One region of the Streptomyces coerulescens genome, then DNA from elsewhere that is predicted to be linked to it. Evidence: riboswitches for the same ligand, from Rfam matches in the RefSeq annotation. Region 1 holds a riboswitch; the other holds the start of a gene.
What was found. A riboswitch is a leader RNA that binds a small molecule or an ion and turns the genes downstream of it on or off. The one in region 1 is predicted to bind cobalamin.
Positions count from the first base shown of each region.

Region 2: linked by a shared signal. The riboswitch ahead of ACFPQ9_RS04755 (energy-coupling factor ABC transporter permease) and the one ahead of ACFPQ9_RS13965 (cobalamin biosynthesis protein) in region 1 are both predicted to bind cobalamin.

Region 1 is NZ_JBHSKM010000007.1:457,876-461,774, forward strand. It holds gene ACFPQ9_RS13960 (cobyric acid synthase) at 1-651, opposite strand, end outside; gene ACFPQ9_RS13965 (cobalamin biosynthesis protein) at 648-1,589, opposite strand; cobalamin riboswitch at 1,689-1,834, opposite strand; gene ACFPQ9_RS13970 (CU044_2847 family protein) at 2,030-2,386, shown strand; gene ACFPQ9_RS13975 (nSTAND1 domain-containing NTPase) at 2,355-3,899, shown strand, end outside.
Region 2 is NZ_JBHSKM010000002.1:728,068-731,966, forward strand. It holds gene ACFPQ9_RS04745 (M20/M25/M40 family metallo-hydrolase) at 1-907, opposite strand, end outside; gene ACFPQ9_RS04750 (M55 family metallopeptidase) at 900-1,733, opposite strand; cobalamin riboswitch at 1,834-2,019, shown strand; gene ACFPQ9_RS04755 (energy-coupling factor ABC transporter permease) at 2,050-2,751, shown strand; gene ACFPQ9_RS04760 (energy-coupling factor ABC transporter substrate-binding protein) at 2,748-3,098, shown strand; gene cbiQ (cobalt ECF transporter T component CbiQ) at 3,102-3,851, shown strand.

The DNA of each region.
Region 1 (3,899 bases):
GAGCCCGTGCAGCATGTCGAGCCCCGGCTCCAGGAGGCTGACATCCCCCCGGAACTTGTTGACGAGGAACCCTGCGATCAGTTCCTGGTCCTCGGGCGAGAGCAGGGCGACGGTCCCGAAGAAGGAGGCGAAGACACCGCCGCGGTCGATGTCGCCGACGACGAGCACCGGCAGCCCGGCATTGCGGGCGATGCCCATGTTGACGATGTCGGTCCGCCGCAGATTGATCTCGGCCGGAGAGCCGGCCCCCTCACAGATCACCGCGTCATACGTGCCCCGCAACTCGGCGAGACACTCCAGCACCGTCCCGAGCAACTGCTGCTGCCGCCCGCCGTGGTACCCGCGCGCACTCAGCTCACCCACCGGCCTGCCCAGCAGCACGACCTGACTGCTCTGCTCCCCGCCCGGCTTGAGCAGCACGGGGTTCATCAGCGCGGTCGGCTCGACGCGGCACGCCTGGGCCTGCATGGCCTGCGCCCGCCCGATCTCGGCGCCCTCGCGCGTCACGAACGAGTTCAGGGACATGTTCTGCGCCTTGAACGGCGCGACCTTCACCCCCTGCCGCACCAGCCACCGGCAGATCCCGGCGGTCACGACGCTCTTGCCGGCGTCGGAGGTGGTGCCGGCGACAAGAAGGCCACCGCCCGTCATGAGGTACGTCCCTTCGCGATACGGCGCGCGGCGACGCATACGCCGAGCGCAAGCCAACTGACGCGCTTGGACAGCCGTACGGCCCGTTCGACGTCGTGGACGCCCACGGCCCGTCCGTTCCCGTTCAGTACGGGCCGGTGCTCGACCCGGCCGCCGTAGGAGAGGGTCCCGCCCAGCCGCACCCCGAGGGCTCCCGCGAACGAGGCCTCGACGGGCCCGGCGTTGGGGCTCGGGTGTGCGGCGGCATCGGCACGCCAGGCCCGCACCGCACCCCGGGGGTCGTCTCCGGCGAGGGTGGCGAGTACGGCCGTCAGGCGCGCCCCGGGCCAGCCGGCCACGTCGTCGAGCCGGGCCGAAGCCCAGCCGTAGCGCAGATACTTGGGCGACCTGTGCCCGACCATGGCGTCGAGCGTGTTCACGGCTCGGAAGCCGAGCAGTCCGGGCACCCCGCCGACGGCCCCCCACACGAGGGCCCCCACGACCGCGTCGGAAGTGTTCTCGGCGACGGACTCGACGACCGCCCGTGCGACCCCGTCCGCGTCCAGCGCCTGCGGATCCCGGCCGCACAGATGCGGCAGCCGCGCCCGCGCCCCCTCGACGTCGCCTGCCTCCAGGGCCCGCCCGACGGCACGGGCCTCCCGGGCGAGCGAAGTGCCCCCGACGACCGCCCAGGTGGCGGCGCCGGTCAGCGCGAGTGAGGCGGCCGGAGAGGTACGGACGACACGGGCGGCGACGGCACCCAGGGCCACGGCGCCACCGGCGCACACGGCGGTGTGCAGAGCGCCGCGTGCGCGGTCGTCGCGCCACAACACTCGTTCCACGGCGGCCGCGGCCCGTCCGAACGCGGCGACCGGATGCCCGCGGCGGGGGTCGCCGAGCAGCAGATCACCGAGGAGCCCGGCGGCGGCGCCGTACGCGAAGACGCGATCGGCTCGCATCGGGGTCAGCCGACCGTGAGGTCAGACGTGGGTCTGGTACTACGTGTCGATCGGCAGGCGAGCATCGCGTTGTGTCCTCACTCAGGGTGTCCGCGCCCTGGTTCGACGAGACCGGCGGCGAGAGTTCCTGGCTCCCGGGGATTGCTACCCCGGTGACAGTGGCGGGACCGCGCCGGATTCTCACCGGCTTCCTCTTCTGCCGTCGTACTTGGCCCCGGAAGTCCACCACGGGGTTCCGAGGGGCGTCAACTTGCCGTTGACCTGCGGTGGGGGAGTGTGCAGAACCCCACACCGCCGACCGAACGCGCCCGTTCACACCCCTTCGTCATCGCGCGCTCACCCACACGAGGTGACTCCGGGCGTGTGCCTTGCGGGCATCGTGCGCGACGCCCTGCAATACGGGATCGGAGCTGACACCGCCGAGGGGGAGGGCGCGGGCCGTGGGGTATGTGGGCGAGATGCTGCTGGACGGTGGGCAGGTCGTGTTGCTGGAGGTGGCGGGGGACGGGCCGGCGGGCGTCCAGCGGGTCTCCCGCGGCGGTGTGGTCGCGGGAGCGGCCGAGACACTCCAACAGGCCCTCAACCGGGTGCGCCCAGCCCTCGGCGCGGTCGTCGACGGAGCCCGGGGACTGCCGGCCCCGCCGGAATCGGTGACCGTCGAGTTCGGGATCACCCTCAGCGCCGAGGCCGGAGTCGTGGTGGCGCGTGGCTCGACCGAGGCCCACTTCACCGTGAGCATGGAGTGGACGAACACCGTCGAACCGGATGTTCCGGGGCAGCGTGATGGCGCCCGCTGACGACGAACTCCCGCGGAGCATCGCACGGTTCTGGGGCGATGACGGCCGGGTCACCGGCTGCGGCTTCCTGATCGCGGAGCGGACGCTGTGCACCTGCGCCCATGTCGTGGCGGACGCGCTGGGCGTGGACGTGGCTGAGCCGGCACCGCCGGCCGCCTCCGTGACCGTCGACTTCCCGCTCATGGCGCCGCCCTCGGCCCAGATGCGGGCCACGGTCACCCACTGGCGTGCGGTCACCGAGGACGGGGCCGGCGACATCGCCCTGCTGTCCCTCGCGGAGCCCGTCCCGGGCACCGCCCCGGTGCGCTTCGCCGGTGGTACGGCCATGTGGGACCACCCGTTCCGGGTGCTCGGCTTCCCACGGCGGACCGATGACCACGGCGTCTGGGTGTGCGGCCGACTCCGCGCGCCCGTCGGCAAGGGATGGACCTCCATGGAGGCCCAGGAGACGCCGCACGGCCCGGCGATCGGACAGGGCTTCAGCGGAGCGCCCGTGTGGGACATCGAACAGGGCGGTGTGGTCGGTATGACCGTGGCCGCCGATGTCGGCTCCGGTGCGCGCACCGCGTACCTCATTCCCAGCGCCCTGTTGCTCGGCCTGGAACCGGGCCTGCGGTGCTGTCCGTTCCGAGGCCTGGAACCCTTCCGTGAACAGGACGCCGACCTCTTCTTCGCCCGCCGCGACGACAGCGAACGCATCGCCGCGGCGGTCCTGGCCCATGCCTTCGTCCCGGTGGCCGGTGCGTCCGGGGTGGGCAAGTCGTCACTCGTACGGGCCGGTGTACTGCCGTTGCTGCGCGCGGCGGGCCTGACCGTGACGGACTTCGTCGGCCAGCCGGAGACCGATCCGGTACGGACGCTGGCGGCGGCGCTCGGTGGACAGTTCCCCGGGACACGGCACCTGGCGGGGCAACTGGACGCCGCCGCGGACACCGCCCGCGGCAGGAGCACGGCCGTACTGCTCGGTGCCCGTCTGCTGGAGGAAGCCGGACCCCGAGGACATGTGATCCTTCTCGACCAGTTCGAGGAGACGGTCGGGGCACGCCCCGCCGAAGCCCGTGCCCTGCTGGACGTCCTGCTGCCGATGACCCGAGCCGTCCACTCGGCCGGGCGCCGCCTGCGCATCCTGGCCACCCTGCGCTCGGCCTCCCTGGAAGAACTGGTCACCGACGGCCGGGCGGAGGCACTGAGCGGCACCCTTCAGATGCTCGCGCCCATGACTCCCGCCCAGCTCGACGAGGTGGTGCGGCTCCCCGTCGACGCGGTCCCCGGCGTGGAGTTCGAACCGGGTCTGGCGGAGCTGATCGTCCTTGACGCGGGCGGCGAGACGGGCGCTCTGCCCCTGGTGGAGTTCGCGCTCGCCGAGCTGTGGGAGCGGCGGACGCGGGGCCGCCTCACCCATGCCGCGTACCGGGAGATCGGCCGGGTCGACGGGGCGCTGTCCCGCTATGCCGACCAGCAGGTGGCCCAGGTCTGCAAGGCTCCGGGCGGCCCCGACGAGGCCGTGGCCCGC
Region 2 (3,899 bases), on a different contig from region 1:
CGGGGATGACGTTGACCTTGTAACCGGCGTTCAGCATGGTCGGGTTGGCACTGTTGCGGACGGTGGCCTCCACCAGCTTGGCCGCCGGGCCGAGCTTGTGGAGCAGACCGTCAACGTCGTCGAGGTCGGCGTCGAGGCCGTACAGCGCGGCGAGTTCGGTGAGCGCGGCGCGGACCGTGGGGGTGAGCCGGATCGGCCACTCGTGGGCGCCGATGCGGGTGACGGCCGCGGCGAGACGGGTGACCGCGTTCTCCCGGTTGGGCCGTGAGCCGTGCGCGGCCCGCCCGCGGGCGGTGAGCCTGACCCAGCCGGTGCCGCGCTCGCCCGCGGCGAGCGGGTAGATCTGCCGCCCGCTGCCGTCGTGGACGGTGAAGGCACCGGACTCGCTGATCCCCTCGGTGCAGCCCTCGAACAGCCCGGCGTGCCGGTCGGCGAGAAAGCCGGAGCCGTCCTCGGCACTGGCCTCCTCGTCGGCGGTGAACGCGATCACGACGTCCCGGCGGGGCCGTACGCCCTCACGGGCCCAGGACCGCGCGACGGCCAGGATCATCGCGTCCATGTTCTTCATGTCGACCGCGCCCCGACCCCACACGACGCCGTCGCGGATCTCCCCCGAGAACGGGTCCACGCTCCACTCGTCGGCCTGCGCGGGCACCACGTCCAGGTGACCGTGCACCAGCAACGCGTCCGCCGACGGGTCGGTGCCCTCGATACGGGCGACGACGTTCGTCCGGCCTTCGGTGCGCTCCAGCAGGACGGGGTCCAGGCCCGCCTCGGTCAGTCGCGCGGCGGCGTACTCGGCGGCGGGGCGCTCCCTGCAGTCGCCGCCGCCGCGGTTGGTCGTGTCGATACGGATGAGGTCGGAGGTGAACGTGACGACTTCGTCCAGTGCCTGCCCGTCAGCCATACTGCTCCTCCACCGAGGCCGAGGCGATCGTGGTGACCGCCTTGAAGGTACGGATTCCCTCGTACATTCGCTCGCTGGTGTACGCCACCTTGCGCTCGCCGATACGTTCGACGCCGGGAACGACGGTGACGGCCATCGCCAGATGCTCGGCGTCGAACTCGACCGCGACGGTGAACGGGCCGCCGTCGACCGGTGGGTGACGGACCGCCAGCCCCGCCGCTTCCTTGGCCGCCGCGCGGATGTCGGCGGCGGTCCTGGCCGGCGTACGGCACACGGCGGCGTACCGCGAGACATGGTCCTTGACCGCGACCTTCAGCGCCTCGGGCGCATAGCCGAGCGCGTCCTCGCAGGCCAGATCGTCGCCGGTGACGAGCACCACCGGTACGCCGTACTCGGCGACGACGTGCGCGTTCAGCAGGCCCTCGCTGGCCCGCACGTCGTTCAGCCACACGCCGGTGATCTGGTTCGCGAGGTAGGTGTGCGCGAAGACACCCTCCATGCCGGCGCCCGTGTGGTAGCCGACGAAGGCGATGCCGTCGATGTCACCGTGCTGCACGCCCTCGACCATGGACAGCGCCTTGTGCCGGCCGGTGAGCATCTGTGCGCGCTCGTCGAGCCGTTCGAGCAGCAGATTGCGCATGGACCAGTGCGCCTCATTGATGACGACGGCGTCGGCTCCGCCGTCGAAGAAACCCAGCACGGCGGCGTCGACGTCCGAGGTGAACATCTTCCGGCACCGCTCCCACTGCGGAGTGCCGGGAAGCACGTCGCCCGGCCAGGTCACACCGGTGGCGCCCTCCATGTCGGCGCTGATGAGGATCTTCATGCCCGATCACGTTACGCGCCCGGGAGGGAAGCCGCCACGAAGCGGACGAACGCCACTTTCACACCTTTGGGGCGTGCTTGTCAGCCACCCGTCGCGGGCACTACTGTCACCACGCCTTGGTGAACGGGAAATCCGGTGTGATGCCGGTGCGGCCCTCGCCACTGTGAATCGGGAAGTCCGGCTCCGGCCCTCGCGGGCAAGCCACTGGGTCCTTGCGACCCGGGAAGGCGGAGCACGGGCGGTGGTACCCGTCAGCCAGGAGACCGGCCAAGGCACGTCAACCATCCACGAGGTGCTGGAGAGGGTCTGCTGAGCCATGCACATAGCCGAGGGTTTTCTGCCCCCGGCGCACGCGGTCGCCTGGGGCGCCGCGTCCGCGCCGTTCGTCGTACACGGAGTACGGTCACTCACCCGTGAGGTCAGGGAGCATCCCGAGAGCACACTGCTGCTCGGCGCTTCCGGAGCGTTCACCTTCGTCCTGTCCGCGCTGAAGCTGCCGTCGGTGACCGGCAGCTGTTCGCATCCCACCGGCACGGGTCTGGGCGCCATCCTGTTCCGGCCGCCGATCATGGCGGTCCTGGGCACCATCACCCTGCTCTTCCAGGCGCTGCTGCTCGCGCACGGCGGTCTGACCACGCTCGGCGCCAACGTCTTCTCGATGGCGATCGTCGGGCCCTGGGCGGGCTACGCGATCTACAGACTGCTGCGGCGCTATGACGTGCCGCTGATGGTCGCCGTCTTCTTCGGCGCGTTCGTCGCCGACCTGTCCACCTACTGCGTGACCAGCGTGCAGCTGGCGCTCGCGTTCCCCGACCCGGGCAGCGGATTCCTGGGCGCGCTCGGCAAGTTCGGCTCCATCTTCGCCGTCACCCAGATCCCGCTGGCGGTGAGCGAGGGCCTGCTGACGGTGCTCGTGATGCGGCTGCTGGTGCAGTCCAGCAAGGGCGAACTGACCCGGCTGGGCGTGCTCCTCACCACGAAGCAGTCCGCGAGCGAGACCGAGGCGGTGGCCCGATGAGCAGGAACACGAAGATCAACGTCCTGCTGCTGCTCGTGGTGGCCGCGCTCGCCGTGCTGCCGCTGGCCCTGGGCCTCGGCGACCACAAGGAGGAGCCGTTCACGGGTGCCGACGGCGAGGCGGAGACCGCGATCACCGAGATCGAGCCGGACTACGAGCCGTGGTTCTCACCGCTGTACGAGCCGCCGTCCGGTGAGATCGAGTCGGCGCTGTTCTCCCTCCAGGCCGCGCTCGGCGCCGGTGTCCTCGCCTACTACTTCGGGCTGCACCGGGGCCGCAGGCAGGGCGAGCAGCGGGCGCTGGAACGGGAGCGGGCCGGCGGGGAGCCGAAGGCGGACAAGGTCTGACGGGTGCTGCCGATCGACGCGGCGGCGCACAGCAGTCGCTGGCGCCGCCGTCATCCCGTGGACAAGGCCGTGCTCGGGCTCGGTCTCACCGTGCTCGCGATCTCCCTGCCGCCCTGGCCGGGGGCCGCGTTGGTCCTGGTCACCGCCGTCACCGTGCTGCTGGGCCCGGCGGGTGTGCCCGGACGGCGGCTGTGGCGGGCGTATCGCGTGCCGCTCGGCTTCTGTGTGACGGGCGCGGCCACGCTGCTGGTCCAGGTCGGCGGCGGGCAGGGCTTCGTGTCCCTCGCCGCCGACGGGCCGCTGCGCGCCGGTGAACTGCTGCTGCGCACCTCGGCGGCCTCGCTCGGGGTGCTGCTGTTCGCGTTCACCACGCCGATGTCGGACCTGCTGCCCCGGCTGGTGAAGGCCGGGGTGCCCGCGCCCGTCGTGGACGTCGCGCTGGTGACGTACCGCATGAGCTTCCTGCTGCTCGACTCGGTGCGCCGGGTGCGGGACGCGCAGGCCGCCCGGCTCGGGCACACCACCCGCGCCGCGACCTGGCGTTCGCTGGCCGGGCTCGGCGCGACCGCGTTCGTGCGGTCCTTCGACCGGGCCACCCGGCTCCAGGCCGGGCTCGCCGGGCGCGGCTACGACGGCACCCTGCGCGTCCTGGTGCCCGAGGCGAAGGTCTCCGTCCGTTTCACGACCGCGAGTTGCGCCCTGCTCGCAGCGCTGGCCGCCCTCACCCTCGTACTGGAAAGGGCCCTGCCATGAGCGAGCCCACCGCCTCCGACGCCTACCACTCCCACCCCCGCACCGGAG